DNA from 4 places in the Streptomyces sp. NBC_01537 genome. Region 2 is predicted to be linked to each of the others. Evidence: riboswitches for the same ligand, from Rfam matches in the RefSeq annotation. Region 2 holds a riboswitch; each other region holds the start of a gene.
The links. A riboswitch is a leader RNA that binds a small molecule or an ion and turns the genes downstream of it on or off. The one in region 2 is predicted to bind cyclic di-AMP.

Region 1 (5,592 bases), 1.7 Mb from region 2:
GACAAGGCGATCGCCGCCTTCCGCGACTCGGCCGCGTGGGCGGAGCCGGAGCACGCCTGCGCGGCCGACGACACGGCCTGCCGCAGCCCGCTCGTCGACGTCGGCGCCCACCCCGACATCTGGATCCCGGAGTCCACGGCCGCGTACACCCGGGTCCGCGACGCCACCGAGCGCCCCGAGAGCGCCCTCGCCCTCGGCACCCCGCACACCCTCGCCCGTTCCCCGGCCGTCGTCGCGGCGACCGAGGACCTGCCCGGCGTCTCCCGCAGCGGCAGCACCCTCGCCCAACTGGTCACCTCCGCCCGCGCCAAGGGCATGACCGTACGCAGCGCAGACCCCCGCTCCTCCGACGCGGCCCAGGCCGCGCTCCTGCACCTGCCAGTGACCGGCTCCCTGGGCTCCGGCGCCGCCGACGACCGCGAACTGGCCTGCCAGGCCCGCGCCGGCCTCATCGACTCCCCGCCCCAGCGCCTCGCCCTGCTCACCGCCGAGTCCACCGTCGCCGCCGCCGTCACCCCCGGCCTCGACTCCCGCCCGCCCTGCCTCGGCAACCAGACCGACCCCTACGCCGTCTACTACCCACGCGACGTCCCCCCGCTCGACCTCACCTACATCCCCGTCACCTGGGAAACCGGCCGCTCCGACCTCCCCGACCGCTCCGCCGCCGTCCAGCGCCTCCTGTCCTGGCTCACCTCCCCCGCCGGCCGGCACCACCTCGCCGCCGAGGGCTTCCGCCCGGCGTCCACCCCCCTCGGCGCCCCTCTGGCCACCTACCGCTTCTACGCCCACCCCGCCCTGGCCACGGGCGCCGCCGTCCCGCTGCGCCGCCTCACCGGCCTCCTCCAGTCCTACGCCGCCTCCGGCGAAGCCCCGCGCCGCATCCTCTTCGCCATCGACCTCTCCACCTCCGCCTACTCCCGCGGCACCATCGACTCCCTCGTCACCCGGGCGGCGAACTCCCTCGGCAGCACGGACCGTTATGCCATCAGCGCGGTCCCCGGCGGCACCGTCCTCCCGCTGGGCACCCATTCCGCCGGGGAGCGCGACACCGCCCTCAGCCGTCTCAAGCCGGTCGGCCGCGACGCCCCGATCGCCTCCACCGTGCAGAGCGTCCCCAGCGGCTACTCCCTCCTCGTCCTCATCACGGACGACGAGGACAGCCCCCGCGCCGCGCAGCCGAGAGCGCCGGTCCCGGTGGTCGTGGTGTCCCTGGAGGACTTCGGCTGCGCGCTGGCCTTCAACAAGGCGGTGACGGCACACGGGGGTGCGTGCGTCGACACGTCGCAGGATCTGGCCGACGCCCTGGTGGAGGCGCTGAGATGAGCCCGCGGTCAGCCCTCATTGCCGCCCTGCTTGCCCTGCTCGCCCTGACGGCGGCCTGCGCCACCACGACGGCCCAGCCACCGGGGCCGTCCCCCGACACCTCCCGCCCCCTCCTCGTCGCGAGCGGCGCCGACCTCACCACCCCCGGCAGCCCCGCCGGCACCGGCGTACGCCGCACCCTCATCGACGAATGGAACCGGCTCCACCCCACCCGCCCGGCCCGGATCGTCGAGCTTCCCAACGCCACCGACGACCAGCGCAGCGAACTCATCGGCGCCCTCCAGTCCGGCAGCGCCACCTACGACGTCGTCAACCTCGACGTCACCTGGATTCCCGAGTTCGCCGACAGCGGCCTCATCCGCCCGCTCCCCGCGTCTGCCCTGCCCGACGACGACTTCCTCCCCCAGGCGGCGGCCGCCGGCCGCCGCAACGGCCGCACTTACGCCGTCCCCTTCAACACCGACGTCGGCCTCCTCTACTACCGCACCGACGACCTCCTCAAGTCCGGCACCCGCCCCTCCGACCTGGCCGCCTACCACTCCGTCGGCGACCTGCTCGCCGCCGTCCGCCCGCTCTCCCACAACACGTACACAACCCAGCTCGCCGCCTACGAGGGCCTCACCGTCAACACCCTCGAAGCCTTCTGGACCGCCGACGTGAACCTCGTCGACGGCGAGGGCCGCTACACCGGCACCGAGGACGACCTCCGCAAGGGCCTGGACGAGCTCAACCGCCTCACCACCGCCAACTACCTCAACCCCGCCTCCCTCGAAGCCGACGAATCCGTCTCCCTCGCCCAGTTCACCCAGGGGGCCAGCGTCCTGATGCGCAGCTGGCCGTACGCGTACAACCGCCTCGACGCCGCCCTCGACCCCTCCTCCCCGCTCACCCGCTTCGGCGTCGCCCGCCTCCCCGGCGTGGCGGCCCTCGGCGGCCAGAGCCTGGGCGTCTCGGCGACCAGCACCCGCCCGGACGACGCCGCCGAGCTGATCCGCTTCCTCACCAGCCGCTCAAGCCAACGCGAGCTCCTCCAGGCGGGCTTCGCGCCCGCCCGCCGCTCCGCGTACGGCGTCGAGGACTCCGCCTGCACCCCCGCCAACCCGGCCGCCTGGTACTACGACCGCCCGGTCCGCAAGGGCTCCGAGCCGTCCGCCTCCCCATCCCACGAGGGGGAGCGCCCCGGCTACACCACCCTCCTGTGGTGCGCCCTGCGCGAGGCCCGCGCTCGACCCGCTACCGCCCACTACGTCACCTTCACCCGACTTGTCCAACGTGAGGTACATCGCATGCTCGCCACCCACGACCCGGGAGTCGACGCGACCGCGCACCGACTCCAGGAACGGCTGGCCAGAGCGCTGGGCGGTCGCTGAATCGTCACGGCGGGTGACCGTGCGTAAGCCCCCCATAACATCTGACGCATACTCACATCTCCCTCCGGTCACAGCAGTCGCAAACCTTTGCCCCCATACACCCGTTCCATCCGCATAGATTCCTGCTGTGAACTCCCTGAACGGGCTTGGAATTCACCCGCGCCTCTATTAACGTTCGATAACGCAGCGCGGTCGTCCCGCCGTCGAACAGACAGCACCGCGCGGCATTGCCGAATCCCGTCCGCGGGAACCGGGGAACCACCACTTGGGGTGAATCAGGGGCAGCCTCGCGGCAACGAGGCGGCCTCCGTAGGAGACCTTCCTGCTCCGAACCCGTCAGCTAACCCGGTAGGCGAGAAGGAAGGAAAGGACAACGCACGCGTGGCGTCGAACAACCCTGCCCTAATACCCGGGGCCCAGCAGCACCAGGACCAGCAGCACCAGTACGTCGAATGGGACACCGCCGAGTGGAACATGGCGGCCGGCTGGACGCCCCCCGCGACCGAACAGGCCGCACCCACCAAGAACGCCGTCGACGGTTGGGACACCGCCGAGTGGAACATGTCAGCCGGCTGGGCCGAGCTGCGCGAGGCGGCCGCGGCCGCCGGGCTGATGGCCGACGAACTGGCCGCGGAAGCAGCCGCCAAGGACGAGGCCCCCGAGCCCCACGAGCAGGCCGAGTCGTACCAAGCGCCGTACGAGCCGGGCGAGCCGTCCGAGACGCCGTACGAGACCTGGAACCCCACCCGTGAGTCGACCGCCCCTCCGCGCGGCCGCCACAAGGTCGCCAAGCCGGGCCTGTTCGGCCGCCGCCGCGGGTCCGCCGTCTTCGGTGTCGCGGCGGTCGCCGCCCTCGGCGTCGGCAGCGGCGTGGCTACGGCGGAGGGCCACAACCCGCTCGCCGTCTCACTGCCGGACCTGCCCGACGTGTCGAGCGTCCCCGGCATCGGAGCGCTGGTGAGCGCCGACGAGACGCCGGCCGCCGACCCGGCCGACAACCTCGGCATCGACGCGGGCGAAGCCCTGCGCACCCGCATCCTCGACCAGGCCTCCGCACAGAAGTACGCCGCCGACAACGCGGCCGCCGTCGCGGAAGCCAAGTCCGTCGCCGCCGAGAAGGTCCGCGCCCAGGCCGCCGCCCACAAGGCCGCCGCCGCTGCCGCCAAGAAGAAGGCCGAGGCCGCCCGCCTCGCCGTCCTGGCCAAGCAGTACGTCAAGCCGGTCGCGTCCTACACCCTCACCGCCGGCTTCGGCGAGTCCAGCTCCCTGTGGTCGTCCACCCACACCGGCCAGGACTTCGCCGCCCCCACAGGCACCCCCGTCAAGGCCATTCACGGCGGCACCATCACCTCCGCCGGCTGGGCCGGCTCGTACGGCTACCGCATCATCCTCACCCTCGACGACGGCACCGAGCTGTGGTTCTGCCACCTCTCCTCGATGACCGTCACCTCGGGCAAGGTCTCCACCGGCGACACCATCGGCCGCGTCGGCTCCACCGGCAACACCACCGGCCCCCACCTCCACCTCGAGGTCCGCCCCGGCGGCGGCGACCCCATCGACCCGCTGCCGTGGCTGCGCGCCAAGGGCCTGCAGGTCTGAGCCCCGAGAAGCCCCGAAGGCCCTGCTGACACCCCCGACAGCAGGGCCTTCGGTTTGGGGGCCTCCGGGGGCCGAGGGCTACACCACGTAGTTGTAAACCGGCGAGATCCTCCGCTGCTCGGCCGGCTGCTGGATCCCGACCTGCTGGGTCAGCGGCAGAACGACCTCCAGGAACGCCTTCAGGTCGGCCTCCGTCTCCCACAGATCCACGATCCGCAGCCCGTCGTCCCCCGCTATCGCCACATGCGAGATCGCGCCCGGCGGCTTGCCGTCGCCGACCCCGGCCAGCTTGCGTACCTCCTCGTACTGCAGAGCGGTCGCACCCGGGAACTCGATCTCCACCAGGATCGCCATTAGGCGGCCTCCGTTCGCACATCTACGTACGTATTTACACCCCTACGTACCAATCTGCGCGAGCCCGGCCCCTCCCGCAATGGGAGCCACCGGGCGTGCGGAAGCACCCCGCCATGCCTGCGTCAGCCCTGTAACCCCTCAAGCCGCCCGTCGGCCGTGTCGCACGCGACCCGCTCGTCCTCGTAGACCTCGCACACCGGCCGCCCCTCGGGATTGATCGTGTGCTCGATCTCCCACAGGCTGACCTCCTCACCGGTCGCCAGCAGGAACGCGTGCTCGTACAGCGTCCAGCCCACCACCCGCCCGCAGGCGCGCAGATGCCGCCCGGTGACGTACGCGATGTCGTGGCCGATCGCCGACAGCAGTAACCGCCGCATCCGCTCCCCGGGCGCGTCCTGGTTCTCCGCCCGCCGCAGCACCCGCCACGCGTGGTCCGCCGAGTGCTCCTCCGTGTACTGCCGGGGGCACTGCGGCAGCTCCAGCGCCGCCAGCTCGGGCAGCCGGGCCAGCCACTCCGCCGCCTCCGCCTCCAGCTCCTCCGGGCTCGGGTCGCCGAAGCGCGCGTCGATCAGATACTGCGCCGCCGCCAGCGACACCTGGTCCTCGTACACCTCGTGCCGGCGGTCGTCGCCCGGCCCGGTGTTGTGCTCGATCTCCCACAGGACGAGAGAACTCCCGTCCTGCAGGAGGTAGTTGTGGCGCAGCGTCCGGCGGCTCAGCTTCCTCGGCGGGCCCTTTCGCTGCCGGAACGAGGCGAGTTCGGTGTGGGCCATCAGCGCGGTGGTCAGCCGCTCCAGCACCTCGTCGCCGATCTCGAACCCATTCCCGGCCCGCGCCAGCAACTCCTCCACACCCACCCCCTCCCCGCCTACCGGCCGCCCCGGCCCAGAGCCCGGCCCCGCCTCTCCCGGTCGTGCGTTCCCCATGCGGTCCTCCCGCTCACCAT
Region 2 (5,592 bases):
CTGAGGAAGCTCCGTACGACCCCTGACCTGCTGCTCTGCGACGGTCAGGGCCTGGCCCACACCCGCCGCTTCGGACTGGCCTGCCACCTCGGGGTGATCACGGGCATCTCGACGGCAGGGGTGGCCAAGACCCCGTACCCGGCGGCCTACCAGGCCGGACACCTCGGCCGCGCCCGTGGCTCGTACGCGGACCTCAAGGGCGGCAGGGACGGCATGACGACCCTCGGCCGGGCGCTGCGCACACAGGACGGTGTGAAGCCGGTGTACGTATCGACCGGCCATCGGATCAACCTGGACACGGCCTGCCGCCACGTCCTCGCGCTGGCCCCGAAGTACCGGCTGCCGGAGACGACCAGGCTGGCCGACCGCCTGAGTCGTGACGCCCTCGCTCTCGCCCTCGGCTAACGTCATCAGGTGCATGAGAAAGCTGTGACCGCCGCCCCGGAAACCCCGCAGGCCCCGGAACTGTTCACCTGGGAGTTCGCCACCGACCCCTACCCCGCGTACGGGTGGCTGCGCGAGCACTCGCCCGTGCACCGCACCACCCTCCCCAGCGGGGTCGAGGCGTGGCTGGTCACCCGCTACGCGGACGCGAGGCAGGCGCTCGCGGACGCCCGGCTCAGCAAGAACCCGGTTCACCACAGCGAACGCGCCCATGCGAAGGGCAAAGTGGGGATCCCGGGTGAGCGCAGCGCCGACCTCATGACGCATCTGCTGAACATCGACCCGCCGGACCACACGCGGCTGCGCCGACTGGTGTCGAAGGCGTTCACGCCGCGCCGGGTCGCGGAGTTCGCGCCGCGCGTGCAGGAACTGACCGATCGCCTCATCGACGGGTTCGCCAAAACCGGTGAGGCGGATCTCATCCATGAGTTCGCGTTCCCGCTGCCGATCTACGCGATCTGCGATCTGCTCGGCGTCCCGGCGGAGGACCAGGACGACTTCCGGGACTGGGCCGGGATGATGATCCGGCATGGCGGCGGGCCGCGCGGCGGGGTGGCCCGGGCGGTGAAGAAGATGCGGGCGTATCTGCTGGAGCTGATCCACCGCAAGCGGGCGGATCCCGGCGACGACCTGATCTCCGGCCTGATCAAGGCCAGCGACCATGGCGAGCACCTCACCGAGAACGAGGCGGCGGCGATGGCCTTCATCCTGCTGTTCGCCGGATTCGAGACCACCGTCAACCTCATCGGCAACGGCATGTACACGCTGCTCCGGCACCCCGAGCAGCGCGCCGCCCTCCAACTGGCCCTGGCCGAGGGGGACACCGCGCTGCTCGCGACCGCCGTCGAGGAACTGCTGCGCTACGACGGCCCGGTGGAGCTGGCGACCTGGCGCTTCGCGACCGAGCCGCTGACGATCGGCGGCCGGGCGATCGCGACCGGCGACCCGGTCCTGGTCGTCCTGGCCGCCGCCGACCGTGATCCGGCCCGCTTCGAGAGCCCGGACGCCCTGGATCTCACCCGCCGCGACAACCAGCACCTCGGTTACGGACACGGCATCCACTACTGCCTCGGCGCGCCGCTGGCCCGCCTTGAGGCCCAAGCCGCGCTTGCGACGCTACTGACCCGATTGCCCGATTTGGCACTGGCCGTCGAACCGTCCGAGCTGCGCTGGCGGGGCGGTCTGATCATGCGTGGACTGCGAACTCTTCCCGTCGGTTTTGCTCCTGAGCGGTAACCACAGCTTGAGCAGCGGTGATACGGAAACTGACACTGCGTCAATACCGTGATCTCGGCGTGATCTCCGATACATCGACTTGTGATGCCATGGCCAACGCGACTACGTTCGGCCGTCGTCGCAATCTTCGTAACTCCGAGAAAGGCGATCGCATGCTGAAGTCCGGGAACGGCCGTCACCGCAGACCGCGCCAGGCGCCCACCGCAATGGTGGCTGTCGCGGCGACCGGGGCAGGGATGGCACTCCCACTCTTCGCTGCGAGCGGCGCGCAGGCCGCCGATTCCACCGCCACCGACACCGCCAAGGTGAGCACGACGGTCTGGAACGCCGTCGCGCTGTGCGAGAGCGGCGGCATATGGAGCTCCAACACCGGCAACGGCTTCTACGGCGGACTGCAGATCGTCCAGGAGTCCTGGGACAACTACGGCGGCGACGACTACGCGGAGCGCCCGGACCTCGCCAGCCAGAACGAGCAGATAGCCGTCGCCGAGACGATGCTCGACGAGCTCGGTCCGGACGCGTGGCCGACCTGCGCCGACAGCTCCGGCCTGACGGCCGCGCTCGGACTGGATGACGTCACCGACGAGCCGTCGGACACCGCAACCGACACCGGCACCGACACCTCCACCGACGACGCGACCGACGGGACCACGGACTCCACCGCCGACGACACCGCTTCCCCGAGCCCGTCGTCCACCGAGTCCAGCGAGTCCGCATCGCCTTCCACCTCGGCGTCCTCCTCCGCTCCGGCCAGGAGCCAGGGCCGGCACGCCAAGCCGGACGGGACGGAGACCTCCGCTTCGTCCGCCGCAACAGGCGCGACCCAGCAGGTGGCTCAGGCGAGAGCGGCCTGGGGTGAGCTCACCCGCACCACCGTGACGACCAAGTCGGCGACCTCCACCGCGGACGCCAAGCGCTACCGCGTCGAAGCGGGCGACACGCTGTGCGACATCGCCGCCGAGGAGAACGTGGCCGGCGGATGGCGCGCGCTGTACGAGGCCAACAAGGCGGTCATCGGTGACGATCCGAGTGTGATCCGCTCCGGACAGTATCTGACGGTGGGCTAGCCCCTGTGACAAGCCTCTCCCGGGGCTTTGGTTCCACAGTGTCCGTTCAGCACCCTTTCACCCACTCTCACCTGGAATTCTGTGAAATTCCCGGGTGGGAAAAGGTCGTTGAGTGCCGATCTTGGGGGGATTGTCCCGACGGCCCCGGTCTGTTTACGGTCGTCATCGCTCGCCGCCGCGGGCCCCGCCGGTCAGTACGCCGAATCCTGCCGCCGACCGACGGGAACAGTCGACGCGAAAGCGCCGTAGGCAGGAGCGGGGGACCCAAAGGTTCGCCGCCATGCGCATGACGCGCATGGCTAGGGGTTAAGCAGCGCTGCGCATGCGGCGTTGCCGGGCACTCATCCGGCCCGAACCCGACAGCTGACCTCGCAGGCGTCGGTGAGGAACCAAGCAATGCTTCGTCGTGTCTCCAACGCCTCCAAGTCCGTCCGTCTCGCCGTTCTCGGCGCCATCGCCACCACCGCCGTCGCGGTGCCGCTGATGACCGCCACGACCGCCTCGGCCGCCACCACCTCCGCGTGGAACCGGGTCGCGATGTGCGAGTCCACCGGCAACTGGAGCATCAACACGGGCAACGGCTTCTACGGTGGCCTGCAGTTCACCAAGTCCACCTGGGCCGCCTTCGGCGGCACCAAGTACGCCGCCCGCGCCGACCTGGCCACCAAGTCCCAGCAGATAGCGATCGCCGAGAAGGTCCTGGCCGTCCAGGGCAAGGGCGCCTGGCCCGTGTGCGGCAAGAACCTCTGATCCCGATCCCCCGGGTCTCCCGGACCGGGCGCGCTCATCCCTTGAGCGTGCCCGGTCCGCGCTTTTCGCGTCGGTTAGGCTCAGCACGAAAAAGAAGAGACATCCAGAAGGAGACTCACGTGCCGTCCATCGACGTCGTCGTAGCCCGGGAAATCCTCGACTCGCGAGGCAACCCCACCGTCGAGGTCGAGGTCGGCCTCGACGACGGCAGCACCGGTCGTGCCGCCGTTCCGTCCGGCGCCTCCACGGGCGCCTTCGAGGCCCTCGAGCTCCGCGACGGTGACAAGAGCCGTTACCTCGGCAAGGGCGTGGAGAAGGCCGTCCTCGCCGTCATCGAGCAGATCGGCCCGGAGCTGGTCGGCTACGACGCCACCGAGCAGCGCCTCATCGACCAGGCCATGTTCGACCTGGACGCCACCCCCGACAAGTCCTCCCTCGGCGCCAACGCCATCCTCGGCGTCTCGCTGGCCGTGGCCCACGCCGCGTCGGAGGCCTCCGACCTGCCGCTGTTCCGCTACCTCGGTGGTCCGAACGCGCACGTCCTGCCCGTCCCGATGATGAACATCCTCAACGGTGGCTCCCACGCCGACTCCAACGTCGACATCCAGGAGTTCATGATCGCCCCGATCGGCGCGGAGTCCTTCTCCGAGGCCCTGCGCTGGGGCGCCGAGGTCTACCACACCCTCAAGGCGGTCCTGAAGGAGCGCGGCCTGTCCACCGGCCTGGGCGACGAGGGCGGCTTCGCCCCCAACCTCGACTCCAACCGCGCCGCTCTCGACCTCATCGTCGAGGCCATCAAGAAGGCCGGCTACACCCCCGGCCAGGACATCGCGCTCGCGCTCGACGTCGCCGCCTCCGAGTTCTACAAGGACGGCTCCTACGAGTTCGAGGGCAAGGCCCTCTCGGCCGCCGAGCTCACCGCGTACTACGCCGAGCTCGTCGCCGCGTACCCGCTGGTCTCCATCGAGGACCCGCTCTTCGAGGACGACTGGGACGGCTGGAAGACCCTCACCGAGCAGCTCGGCGACAAGGTCCAGATCGTCGGCGACGACCTCTTCGTCACCAACCCCGAGCGGCTGCAGCGCGGCATCGACAGCGGCACGGCCAACGCGCTGCTCGTCAAGGTCAACCAGATCGGCTCCCTGACCGAGACCCTCGACGCCGTCGAGCTCGCCCAGCGCAGCGGCTACAAGTGCATGATGTCCCACCGCTCCGGCGAGACGGAGGACGTCACCATCGCCGACCTGGCCGTCGCCACGAACTGCGGCCAGATCAAGACGGGCGCGCCCGCGCGCAGCGAGCGCGTCGCCAAGTACAACCAGCTCCTGCGCATCGAGGAGATCCTCGACGACGCGGCGGTCTACGCGGGCCGCTCGGCCTTCCCCCGCTTCAAGGGCTGACGCCCAGGCCGCAGCCGCCGGGTTGGGGGTAGGCCGCTCGCCTGAGGCGGAGCGGGCCGGCCCAACCCGGCCACCGGCCGTCGGCCGCCGATGAGGCCTCGGCCACCCACCGCCGGAGTGCGCGCCGTTGCCGTGTGCGGGCCGGTTGGGCCAGCCCGTTCCGCCTCGGAACGGGCCACCCCCAACCGGCCAGCCCGTAAGGTGACCGGAGGCGCAGCCGCCGACCCCAACGCGAACCCCACCGGAGGTGCACGTGCCGGACCGCTTCTCCACCGCGACGCGGATCCGCGCCCTCGGCGCGCAGGCGCAGGCGCGGGTGTACCGGGCGACGGGCCGGGGTCCGGCGGTGGCGCCGCCGCCACCGCGCAGGAACCGGCTGACGGGCCGGGCCGCCGTACTGGCGCTGGTCCTGTGCGCGCTGGTGGTCGCGCTGGCGTACCCGATGCGGCAGTACATCGCACAGCGCTCGCAGATCGCGGACCAGCGCAAGCAGGCGCAGGAGGCGGAGAAGCGGGTGGAGGAGCTGCGCGAGGAGAAGGCGCGGTGGCAGGATCCGGCGTATGTACGGAGCCGGGCGCGGGAGCGCCTGAACTACGTACTGCCGGGCGAGACGGGCTTTACCGTGGTGGGCCCGTCGCAGTCCGCCACGGCCGACGACAGCGCGGACCGGCATGACGCGAACGACACCGCGGCGC
Region 3 (5,592 bases), 3.6 Mb from region 2:
AACCGCCTCGTGCGCAGGGACCGCTCGGCCGTGGCAGCAGGCTTCGGCCTGCTGCGCCTGGCCGGGGCGCCCTCGCTGGGCTGGCTGGACGTCAAGACCTCCAGCGGTGTCGAGGTGCCCGCCATCGAGGCGGCCGTCGACGAGGAGCTGGCCCGCTTCGCGCAGGACGGCCCCACGGCCGAGGAAATGGAGCGTGCGCAGGCGCAGCTGGAGCGCGAGTGGCTGGACCGCCTCGCCACGGTCGGCGGCCGCGCCGACGAACTGTGCCGCTTCGCCGTGCTCTTCGGCGACCCCCAGCTGGCGCTGAACGCCGTACAGCGGGTCCTGGAGATCACCCCCGAGGAGGTCCGGGCGGTCGCGGCGGCCACGCTGCGCCCGGACAACCGCGCGGTGCTGGTGTACGAGCCGACGGGCGGCGCCGAAGCCGGCGCCGACTCCGACAACGAGGACGAGGAAGGCGCGGACCAGTGACCGACGTCGCACCCACCATGACGTTCCACCCGCAGCCGCAGGCCGGAGAGCCCAAGCCGTGGGACTTCCCCGCCCCCGGCCGCGGAGCCCTGCCCAACGGCCTCACCGTGCTCCGCAGCCACCGGCCCGGCCAGAAGGTCGTCGCCGTCGAGGTGCTGCTCGCCGCCCCGCTGGACGCCGAGCCCGAGGGTCTGGACGGCGTGGCCACCATCATGGCCCGCGCCCTGTCCGAGGGCACCGACAAGCTCGACGCCGAGGAGTTCGCCGCCGAGCTGGAGCGCTGCGGCGCCACGCTCGACGCGGCCGCGGACCACCCGGGGGTGCGGGTCTCCCTGGAGGTCCCCGCGTCCCGCCTCGACAAGGCCCTCGGGCTGCTCGCCGATGCCCTGCGGGCCCCCGCCTTCCCCGACAGCGAAGTCGAGCGGCTGGTCAACAACCGCCTCGACGAGATCCCCCACGAGCTGGCCAACCCGGCCCGCCGCGCCGCCATGGCCCTGTCCAAGGAGCTCTTCGCGCCCACGCTGCGCTGCTCCCGGCCCCGCCAGGGCACCGAGGAGACGGTCGCCCGGATCGACGCGGCGGCGGTGCGGGCGTTCTACGACGCCCACGTGCGGCCCTCCACCTCGACGGTCGTCGTGGTCGGGGACCTCACCGGCATCGACCTGGACGCGCTGCTGGCGGAAACCCTGGGGGAGTGGACCGGCAAGCCCGCCGAACGGCGCGCCCTGCCGTCCATCACCTCCGACGACCGTGCCCGGGTCGTCATCGTCGACCGCCCCGGCGCCGTCCAGACCCAGCTCCTCATCGGCCGCACCGGCTCCGACCGCCACGACCCCGTGTGGCCGGCGCAGGTGCTGGGCACGTACTGCCTCGGCGGCACCCTCACCTCGCGGCTCGACCGCGTCCTGCGCGAGGAGAAGGGCTACACCTACGGTGTACGCGCCTTCGGCCAGGTCCTGCTGTCCACGCCCGAGGGCACCGGCGCCTCGCTGCTGGGCATCAGCGGGTCGGTGGCCACCGATGTGACGGCCCCGGCTCTCGGCGACCTCTGGCAGGTCCTGCGCACCCTCGCCGCGGAGGGCCTCACGGACGACGAGCGTGATGTCGCCGTCCAGAACCTCGTCGGCGTCGCCCCGCTGCGCTACGAGACCGCCTCGGCGGTCGCCGGCACGCTCGCCGACCAGGTCGAGCAGTTCCTTCCGGACGACTTCCAGGCGCAGATGTACGCCCGGCTCGCCCGCACCGGCACGGTCGAGGCGACGGCGGCGGCCGTCAGCGCGTTCCCCCTGGACCGGCTGGTGGTCGTCCTCGTCGGCGACGCCTCCGCCATCGCCGAGCCGGTCGGCGCGCTCGGCCTGGGCCCGGTCGAGGTCGTCCAGGCCTGACCCGCCGGGGTCCCCCAGGTCCTCAAGCGCCGGTGGGCTGATTTTCAGCCCGTCCGGCGCTTGAGGACCCGCCCGGAGGGCGTTCGGGACGGTAAGAGCACGCGTGTGGCATACCGCACAGTTCGCCCGTTTTATTTGGTTCTCCGTGCGAAGCGCGGTTAGCGTCGGCCAGCGTTGCCCGTCAGCACCAGCCGCGTCCCGCGGCACCGGAGCAACCATCGCCGAGTCCCCGCAGGGCGTGAGCCTGGGGAGCCGGGGACCCATCTGTCCCCCTGGGGTGAATCGGGCGCGATGAGCGCCCGTAGGAGACCTTCCTGCTCCGAACCCGTCAGCTAACCCGGTAGGCGAGAAGGAAGGAAAGGATCCCGCCTACCCCATGGCGCATACCGTTCGCACGACCCTGGCCTGCGCTGCCGCGCTGGCCGTCACGCTCGCCATACCCGCCGGTGCGGAGGCCGCAGAGGCGAACCGCACCGCCTTCGCGCAGTGCGCCACCGTCACCGGCACGATCGCCGAGCACATCGCACAGCAGGCGGACGCGCAGCACAAGGCGGCCCACAAGAGCCGCGCGATCCACAAGGCGCACGTGGCCCACGCCCTGAAGGCGGCCAAGGCCAAGGCGCAGGCGAAGGCGAAGGCCAGGGCCAAGGCCAGGGCGAAGGCCGCCCACGCCGCGCACACGGCCCACGTGGCGAAGGCCCACGCCGCCCATGTCGCCCACGCGGCGAAGGTGGCCGCCGCGAAGCGGAAGGCGGCCGCGGCGCGGTCCTCGCGGTCGCAGGCCCGTACGACCCTGACGACAGGCGCGCGCAGCGCGAGCGGCTGGATGAAGCCGGTCGGCTCCTACGTGTCGACGCCGTACCACGCCACCAGCAGCCTGTGGTCCTCCGGCTACCACACGGGCGCCGACTTCGTCGCGGCGACCGGCACGCCGGTTCGCGCGATCGGACCGGCGACGGTCGTGCAGGCGGGCTGGGGCGGCAGCTACGGAAACAACGTCATCCTGCGCATGTCGGACGGGATGTACGTGCTGTACGGCCACCTCTCCTCGATCGGCGTCTCGGCCGGCCAGAGCGTGAGCGCGGGCAAGCAGCTCGGCCTGTCGGGCGCGACCGGCAATGTCACCGGGCCGCACCTGCACTTCGAGGTGCGCACCACCCAGAGCTATGGCTCGGATGTCGACCCTGTCGCGTACCTGCGCAAGCACGGCGTGACGCTCTGAGCGGCTGACGTCCGACGATCCCCCCCCCACAGCGAAGGCCCCGGTTCCCCCGCCGGGGCCTTCGTGTGTCCAAAAATACTCGCTGAATTTGGGGCTGCCGTCGAAATCCCGGTTGTGCTGGAATAGAGTCGCCGCAGAAACGCCGACGGTTGCGTTACGCGGAGATTAAACCGGACGGGGAATGAAGGGACCGGCGATGTGGGATCGGATGTGAACGGGACGGGCGGCGCTGGGCGTCGTATTTCCGCCCAGGCGGTGTGCACGGCGATCCGTGACGACATCATCAGCGGCTTCTATCCGCCGGGCGGCCGGCTGACCGAGGAGCTGCTGGCCAAGCGGTACGGGGTGTCCCGGGTGCCGGTGCGCGAGGCGCTGCGCACGCTGGAGTCCGAGGGGTTCGTACGCACTCGCAGACACGCCGGGGCGTCGGTCGCCGAGCCCACCGACCAGGAGGCCGCCGACCTGCTGGAGATCAGAGGGCTGCTGGAGCCGCTGGGTGCGGCGCGTGCCGCCCAGCGCCGGACGGAGGCGCACATCAAGGTGCTGCGCGGTCTGGTGAGACTCGGGCAGGAACGTTCTCTGCAGGGGCAGTTGTCCGATCTGCCCTCGCTGGACAGCTGGTTCCACGAGACGCTGGCCCAGGCCTCGGGCAGTCCGACGCTGGTCGCGTTGCTCACCCAGCTGCGGCACAAGATCGCATGGGTGTACGCGGTCGACTCGCCGGGCCGCGCCGTGGAGTCCTGGGAGGAGCACGGGGCGATCGTGGACGCGGTGGCGCGCGGTGACGCGGAGCGGGCCCGCAAGCTGGCGGCGGGGCACGTGGAGCGGGCGGCGGGGGCCCACCGGCTGCGCCGCACGGGCCGCGCCGGTGCCGTGAGGAACTAGAAACACGGTGTAAACATCCCGCGTTGCCTCGTTTAACAGAAGTGCCGTATACAACTGTAGAGAATAGTGGCAGCGCTATTCGCATGCGTAATTCTGATGAGCCCTGCACGAATACGGCCGCGTAAATCCGGACGGATTTACGCGGCCGTGTCTTTCCGGCGCCCGCCGGATGGTTTCAGACCGTCTCCGGGAGTTCGTCGAGCCCCTTTGTGACCAGCTCCGCGAGCTGGTCGAGCGCCGCCTCGGCGCCCTCCGCCTCGGAGGCCAGCACGATCTCCTCGCCGCCCTGCGCGCCGAGGCCGAGCACGGCCAGCATGGACGCGGCGTTGGCGGGGGTCCCGCCGGGCTTGGCGATCGTCACGGCGACGCCGAGGGCCATCACCGAGCGGACGAAGATCGAGGCGGGACGTGCGTGCAGGCCCTCCGGCCAGCCGACAGTGACGAGGCGCTCAGCCATGGTGTTGCCCTTCGGGTCGTTCCGGGGTTGTCTAGACCATTCTTCCACGATCCGGAGGTCCGGTCGCAGGCCGGTCTGTCCGTCATATCGTCGCACTGATCCCGTACGTCCCCTTACGCTGGCCCCATGACCATTCCGCCGTCCTCGCGGCCCTATCCCGTGCACTGGGAGGCGGATGTCGTCCTCCGCGACGGCGGCATCTCCCACGTCCGACCGATCACCCCGGACGACGCGGACCGGCTGGTCAGCTTCTACGAGCAGGTCTCCGACGAGTCCAAGTACTACCGCTTCTTCGCCCCGTACCCCCGCCTGTCCGCCAAGGACGTGCACCGCTTCACCCACCACGACTACGACGACCGGGTCGGCCTGGCCGCCACCGTCGGCGGCGAGTTCATCGCCACCGTGCGCTACGACCGCACGGAGGAGGGCCAGGCCGAGGTCGCCTTCCTGGTCCAGGACGCGCACCAGGGGCGGGGTGTGGCCTCCGCCCTGATGGAGCACATCGCGGCCGTGGCCCGGGAGCGGGGCATCCGCCGCTTCATCGCGGAGGTGCTGCCCGCCAACCGCAAGATGATCAAGGTCTTCACCGACGCCGGCTACACCCAGCAGCGCAGCTTCACCGACGGCGTCGTACGCCTCGAACTCGACCTGGAGCCCACCGACGCCTCCCTCGCCGTCCAGCGGGCCCGCGAGCAGCGAGCCGAGGGGCGGTCCGTGCAGCGGCTGCTCGCGCCCCAGTCCGTGGTCGTGATCGGCGCCGGACGCCGCCCCGGCGGCGTCGGCCGCACCCTGCTCCGCAACATCGCCGCCGCGGGCTTTACCGGCCGCCTGCACGCCGTCAACCACTCCTTCACCGACGACCAGGGCACCGTCGACGGCGTTCCCGCCTACCGCTCGATCACCGAGATCCCCGAGCCCGTCGACCTCGCCGTGCTCGCCGTGCCCGCCGAGCGGGTCCCCGAGGCCGTCGCCGACTGCGGCGAGCACGGCGTCCAGGGCCTGCTCGTGGTCACCTCCGGCTACGCCGAGTCCGGCGACCCGGCGGGCCGCGAACGGCAGCGCGCGCTGGTGCGGCAGGCCCGCTCGTACGGCATGCGCGTGATCGGCCCCAACGCGCTCGGCATCCTCAACACCTCGCCCGCCGTACGGCTCAACGCCTCGCTCTCCCCGGA
Region 4 (5,592 bases), 5.7 Mb from region 2:
GGTCCGGTACACGTCCGGGCCCGCCGCGAGGCCGTCGGCGAGGACGTCGGGGTCCTCGGTGGCCTCGACGGCGAAGCCGTTCGCGTCGCCGAGGGAGCGCAGCGCCGCGATCCCGTCGGGGATGGAGTCGTGGCGGTAGGCGGTTGTCCGCGTGAAGACCATGATCCGGGCTGAAGGCGGAGAGATCATGGCCCACACAGTAGAAGACGCTTTCTATCGTGGCCAGACGCAGGGCAGCGCGCGGTGGCCGTGGGAGATGAAGGAGCTGACCGGCTCCAGTTCCTCCGGCGGGACGGCCAGGGCGAGGCCGGGGAACCGCTCGAACAGGGCCGGCAGTGCGATCTCCGCCTCCAGCCGGGCCAGCGGCGCGCCGAGGCAGAAGTGCACGCCGTGGCCGAAGGCCAGGTGCTCCTTGCCGGGCCGGGTGACGTCGAAGCTGTCGGCGTCCTCGCCGTGTCGTCGCGGGTCGCGCCCGGCGGCGGCGTACGAGGCGAGGATCGGGTCGCCCCTGGCGATCGTGACCCCGCCCGCCTCGATGTCCTCCACCGCGTAGCGCAGCGGCAGGTGGGCCAGCGGTGCCTCGGTGCGCAGGGTCTCCTCGATGACGTCGCCCCAGGTGACCCGGCCGGAGCGGACCAGCTCCAGCTGTGCGGGGTGGGTGAGCAGGGCGTGGACGGCGTTGTCGATGAGATTGACGGTGGTCTCGTGCCCGGCGGCGATGATCAGCAGCATGGTGTCGAGCAGCTCGGACTCGCTCAGCGCGGAGCCGTCCGCCCCGTCTTCGGTGTCGCGCGCGGCGATCAGCGCGCTGGTCATGTCGTCGCCGGGCTCGGCCCGCCGCAGGGCCGCCAGCTCGTTGAGGATCGCGTACATCCGGTGGTAGTTCGCCAGTGACTCCTCGGGGGTGATCGAGGTGTCGAAGCCCCGGTCCACGCAGGTGCGCAGGCCCGGGCGCAGGTTCTCCGGGACGCCCATCAGCTCGCTGATCACCTGGATCGGGATCGGATAGGCGTATCCGGCCCGCAGGTCGGCCGGCTGTCCGTCGGGGGTGGCGGCCAGCTCGTCCAGGAGCCCGCCCGCGATCGCCTCGATCCGGGGCCGCAGGGCGGCGGTACGGCGGGCGGTGAAAGCCGGGGCGACCAGCCTGCGCAGCCTGCGGTGGCTGCTGCCGTAGGCGGTGAGCATGCTGGTGACCGCGACCCAGACGAACAGCGGCCAGTCCTGCGGGATCTCGCCCTTGATAAAGGCCGGCCAGTGCTGCCGGGCGTCCTTGGAGACGCGGGGGTCGGTCAGCAACTGCTTGAGTTCCTCCTGGCCGGTCACCGACCAGGCTTGGATCGCGCCGGGCAGTTCGACGCGGGTGACGGGGCCACGTTCCCGTAAACGGCTGCCTTCCGCGTGAATGTCGGTTCCGGCGGGGTCGAGAATCAGCGGAGGTTGCGAAATCGTCATGCACAAAACATGCACCGCGGAGCCGCTTTCCATGCGGCATCGGAGCAGTTAGGGACAAATCGCCCATGCGTGACGGGCGTCACTGGTGAAATACCGTGCGGAGTTCCGCTGTCACCGTGCGTCCATTTCGAGCCCGCCGGGTGACTCCATAAAACGGACAAGTTACGGACAGTCAGTGTTTTGTGTACGCAGAGCGGACACGTCTCACCGAAAGTCATCGAATTCTCATCCCCAGTTGCGGCTTTCTTGATCCTATGTTTGAGCGCCTTGCTCATGCGCGACACCGTCGTTTAGCTTCACAGTCCCGCAGGTCAAATACCCGCGGGATTCTGTCGGGCGGAACGCCTAATCCTGCCGCCGTCCGAGAGCCGGAACCTTTAGCACTTACGGCAGGAGCGGGGGACCCAGGTAATCGCCGTTCCATGAGGTCATGGCACGGCTAGGGGTTAAGTCGCTGCGCACCGACGGTAATTCGGTGTGCCCGCGGCCGGGCATCTCCAGCCCGAACCCGACAGCTTACCTCGCAGGCGTCGGAGAGGAATTCTGCATGCCCGCAAAGGGAAAGCACCGTCGCGTCCGTTCAAGCCGTCTCACCCGATTCGGCGTCGCCGCCGGCACGACCGGTGCGGCCATCGCGCTGCCGATGGTCGGCGCCACCGGCGCCCACGCGGCCTCTGTGAGCACCTGGGACAAGGTCGCCGCGTGCGAGAGCACCAATAACTGGAGTATCAACACGGGCAATGGCTTCTACGGCGGCCTGCAGTTCACGCAGAGCACCTGGGCCGAGTTCGGCGGCCTGAAGTACGCGGCACGCGCCGACCTCGCCACCAAGGCGCAGCAGATCGCCATCGCCGAGAAGGTCCTGGCCGTCCAGGGCCCGGGCGCCTGGCCCGTGTGCGGCCCCAAGGCCGGTCTGACCAAGGCCATGGCCGACACGTCGGGTTCCGCGGCCGCCGCCACGAAGACCACCACCACGACCACCGCGAAGAGCACGCCGAAGGCCACCACCAAGACCTCGTCGTCCGCGGCCTCTTCCTCGAAGAGCACGGGTGCGACCTACAAGGTGGTCAGCGGTGACACCCTCGCCGGGATCGCCGACGACCACGACGTCACCGGTGGCTGGCAGAAGCTGTACGCCGCCAACAAGAGCGTCATCGGCGGCAACCCGAACCTGATCTACCCGAACCAGGTGCTGACCCTCGGTCAGAAGGCCGCGGCGCAGAAGAAGGCGGCCTCCTCGGCCGCGAAGTCCTCCACCTCGACGACTTCGACCACGAAGTCCTCCGCCTCCGCCCAGAGCACCTCCTCCGGCTACACTCGTCCGGTCGACGGCGCCGTCCTGGGCACCGCCTACCACACCGCCGGCTCCATGTGGGCCAGCGGTTACCACACCGGCCAGGACTTCGTCGTCGGCACCGGCACCAAGGTCAAGGCCGTCGCCAACGCCACCGTCGTCTCCGCAGGCTGGGGCGGCGCGTACGGCAACCAGGTCGTCATCAAGCTCGCCGACGGCAAGTACGCGCAGTACGCGCACCTGTCCGTGATCTCGGTCTCGGCCGGCCAGAGCGTGTCCGTGGGCCAGCAGCTCGGTCTGTCGGGCGCGACCGGCAACGTCACCGGCCCGCACCTGCACTTCGAGATCCGCACCACCCCGAACTACGGCTCGGACATCGACCCGCTGGCGTACCTGCGCGCCCACGGCGTCAGCATCTGACACAAGCTGACCTGAGCCGATCTCAGAACGGCAGTCCCAAGGCAAGTGCCTGTCACCGCGGCGGCGGAGACAGGCACTTGCCTTTGTCCTGTGACCGAAACGGACCTCATATTTCCGGTTGTTGTTCCTTCTCGAACTGGCGATCAGTAGCCTCATCACATCAACTGCCGCCGTACGCCTGACGAGCTGGAGACACAGATGGTGGAGCGTCCCGCCTGGGCCCCGCAAGGCATCGACATCTCGGTGCCGAGCGTGTCCCGCATCTACGACTACTACCTGGGCGGTTCGCACAACTTCGAGGTCGACCGCGAGGCGGGGCGGCAGGCGATAGAGGTCTTTCCGGGACTGCCGAAAATCATGCAGGCCAACCGGGCGTTCATGCGCCGCGCCGTCAGATACGCGGTGGACCAGGGCGTCACCCAGTTCCTCGACATCGGCTCCGGCATTCCCACCTTCGGCAACGTCCACGAGGTCGCGCAGGCCGCCAGCCCCGGCGCCCATGTCGTCTACGTCGACCACGACCCGGTCGCCGTCGCGCACAGCCGGGCGGTCCTTGGGGGCAACGGCAGCGCCGACATCCTCGCCGCCGATCTGCGCAAGCCCCGCGACATCCTCGGCAGTGAGCCGGTGGGCCGCCTGCTCGACCTCGGCCGGCCGGTGGCCCTGCTGCTCATCGCCGTACTGCACTTCCTGGAGGACGCCGACGAGCCGCGCAAGGCAGTCGCCGAACTGCGCGACGCGCTGGCCCCCGGCAGCCTGCTGATCCTCACCCACGCCTCCGTCGACGGCGGCCCCCGCCGGCCGGAGCAGGGCGACCGGGTGGAGGGCGTCTACCGCAACATCGGCTCACCGCTGATCATGCGCTCGCGGGCCGAGGTGGAACGGTTCTTCGACGGCTTCGAGATGGTCGACCCGGGACTGGGCCCGATGCCGCTGTGGCGCCCGGACCCCGCGGACGGCGGCGACGAGGAAGCCGATCCTGCCATCTACACCGGTTTCGCGGGCGTCGGGCGCAAGGCGTGAGAGCCGGACAGGCCGACGACGGAGCCGACGGCCTCCGCCGCTTCGCGGCCATCTGGAGCCGCGCGATCTACCCGGCCACCGCCACCTCGATGACCCGCGCGGAGTTCGAGCAGTACCTGGTCCCGCTCGCCCAGGACCTCAGTGACGCGCTGCGGGCCCGCCCCTTCGACCCCAGACCCGCCGTCGGGGTCGGAGCCGCGCTGGTCGCCGCGCACTGCACCGACCCCGAGGCGCTGCCCCGGATCCTCGGCGTCATCGACGCGTACCTGCTGCTCTACTGCCCGCCGGGCGACACCGTCCCCACCGACGAGGCCCGCGCCCACTGCGCCCGCCTCCAGCACTGGACGGCCGCCGGCTTCGCGAGCGCCCTGCGCGAGCGCACCCTCTTCGAGCAGGAGGCCATCTCCCGCGCGGCCATGGCCGCCCGCACCGAGGCCGAGCAGGCGCTGTACGAGAGCGAGGCCCGCTTCCGGGCGGTCTTCGAGGGAGCCTCGATCGGCATCGGCATCGCCGACATGGACGGCAACATACTTGAGGTCAACGACGCCCTCACCCAGATGTTCGGCGGGCTGGAGCAGACCGTGCGCAGCCGCAACGTCAACGAATGGGTCCACCCCGACGACGGTCCCGGCACCTGGGAGATGCAGGGCCGGGTGGCCCGCGGCGAACTCGACCACTACAGCATCGAGAAGCCCTATCTGCGCCCCGACGGCACGGTGCTGTGGACCAACCTCACGGTCTCGCTGCTGCGCGACGCCGCCGGTGCCCCGCGGTACATGCTGGCCCTGATAGAGGACATCACCGAGCAGCGCCTGCTGCGCGAACGGCTGCGCTACGAGGCCACCCACGACGCGCTCACCGGCCTCGCCAACCGCACCCTGTTCTTCGAGCGCCTGGAGGAGGCCCTCGACCCCGCCGACGGGAGCGGCTCCGGCGCCGTCCGGCTCGGCCTGTGCTATCTCGACCTCGACGGCTTCAAGGACGTCAACGACAGCCTCGGCCACGCCACCGGCGACCTGCTGCTGGTGGCCGTCGCGGAACGGCTGCAGGCCTGCGTCACCTCGCCCGGTCAGCTGGTGGCCCGGATCGGCGGCGACGAGTTCGTCGCGCTGATCGTCGACCCGGCGGACCGCAACGAGGTCGCCGCACTGGCGGAGCTCATCCACACCGCGCTAGCCGAGCCGATCAGCGTCGACGGCCGGGATCTGTCCGTACGCTGCAGCATCGGCATCGTCGAGGGCCCGGCCGGCGCGCTCGGCCCGGCCGAGGTGCTGCGCAGCGCCGACATCACCATGTACCGCGCCAAGGCCGCCGGCGGAAACCGCTCCGCGCTGGCCGACCCGGACGCCGACGCCCGCGCCATCACCCGGCACGGGCTCACCAACCGGCTGCCGACCGCCCTG

Region 1: linked by a shared signal. The riboswitch ahead of OG607_RS19865 (M23 family metallopeptidase) and the one ahead of OG607_RS27965 (transglycosylase family protein) in region 2 are both predicted to bind cyclic di-AMP.
Region 3: linked by a shared signal. The riboswitch ahead of OG607_RS11555 (M23 family metallopeptidase) and the one ahead of OG607_RS27965 (transglycosylase family protein) in region 2 are both predicted to bind cyclic di-AMP.
Region 4: linked by a shared signal. The riboswitch ahead of OG607_RS02140 (transglycosylase family protein) and the one ahead of OG607_RS27965 (transglycosylase family protein) in region 2 are both predicted to bind cyclic di-AMP.

What each region holds. Positions count from the first base shown of each region.
Region 1 covers NZ_CP109392.1:4,309,751-4,315,342, reverse strand. The annotation lists gene OG607_RS19875 (substrate-binding domain-containing protein) at 1-1,323, shown strand, start outside; gene OG607_RS19870 (extracellular solute-binding protein) at 1,320-2,693, shown strand; cyclic di-AMP (ydaO/yuaA leader) riboswitch at 2,912-3,063, shown strand; gene OG607_RS19865 (M23 family metallopeptidase) at 3,075-4,292, shown strand; gene OG607_RS19860 (hypothetical protein) at 4,371-4,646, opposite strand; gene OG607_RS19855 (DUF6227 family protein) at 4,769-5,497, opposite strand.
Region 2 covers NZ_CP109392.1:6,057,406-6,062,997, forward strand. The annotation lists gene OG607_RS27950 (endonuclease V) at 1-405, shown strand, start outside; gene OG607_RS27955 (cytochrome P450) at 415-1,680, shown strand; gene OG607_RS27960 (transglycosylase family protein) at 1,917-2,747, shown strand; cyclic di-AMP (ydaO/yuaA leader) riboswitch at 2,979-3,140, shown strand; partial or broken gene OG607_RS27965 (transglycosylase family protein) at 3,144-3,494, shown strand; gene eno (phosphopyruvate hydratase) at 3,617-4,897, shown strand; gene OG607_RS27975 (septum formation initiator family protein) at 5,151-5,592, shown strand, end outside.
Region 3 covers NZ_CP109392.1:2,487,731-2,493,322, reverse strand. The annotation lists gene OG607_RS11565 (M16 family metallopeptidase) at 1-471, shown strand, start outside; gene OG607_RS11560 (M16 family metallopeptidase) at 468-1,856, shown strand; cyclic di-AMP (ydaO/yuaA leader) riboswitch at 2,066-2,218, shown strand; gene OG607_RS11555 (M23 family metallopeptidase) at 2,233-3,078, shown strand; gene OG607_RS11550 (GntR family transcriptional regulator) at 3,277-3,963, shown strand; gene OG607_RS11545 (HPr family phosphocarrier protein) at 4,139-4,420, opposite strand; gene OG607_RS11540 (GNAT family N-acetyltransferase) at 4,547-5,592, shown strand, end outside.
Region 4 covers NZ_CP109392.1:406,871-412,462, reverse strand. The annotation lists gene OG607_RS02150 (ThuA domain-containing protein) at 1-189, opposite strand, end outside; gene OG607_RS02145 (cytochrome P450) at 214-1,452, opposite strand; cyclic di-AMP (ydaO/yuaA leader) riboswitch at 1,809-1,995, shown strand; gene OG607_RS02140 (transglycosylase family protein) at 2,000-3,166, shown strand; gene OG607_RS02135 (SAM-dependent methyltransferase) at 3,368-4,189, shown strand; gene OG607_RS02130 (putative bifunctional diguanylate cyclase/phosphodiesterase) at 4,186-5,592, shown strand, end outside.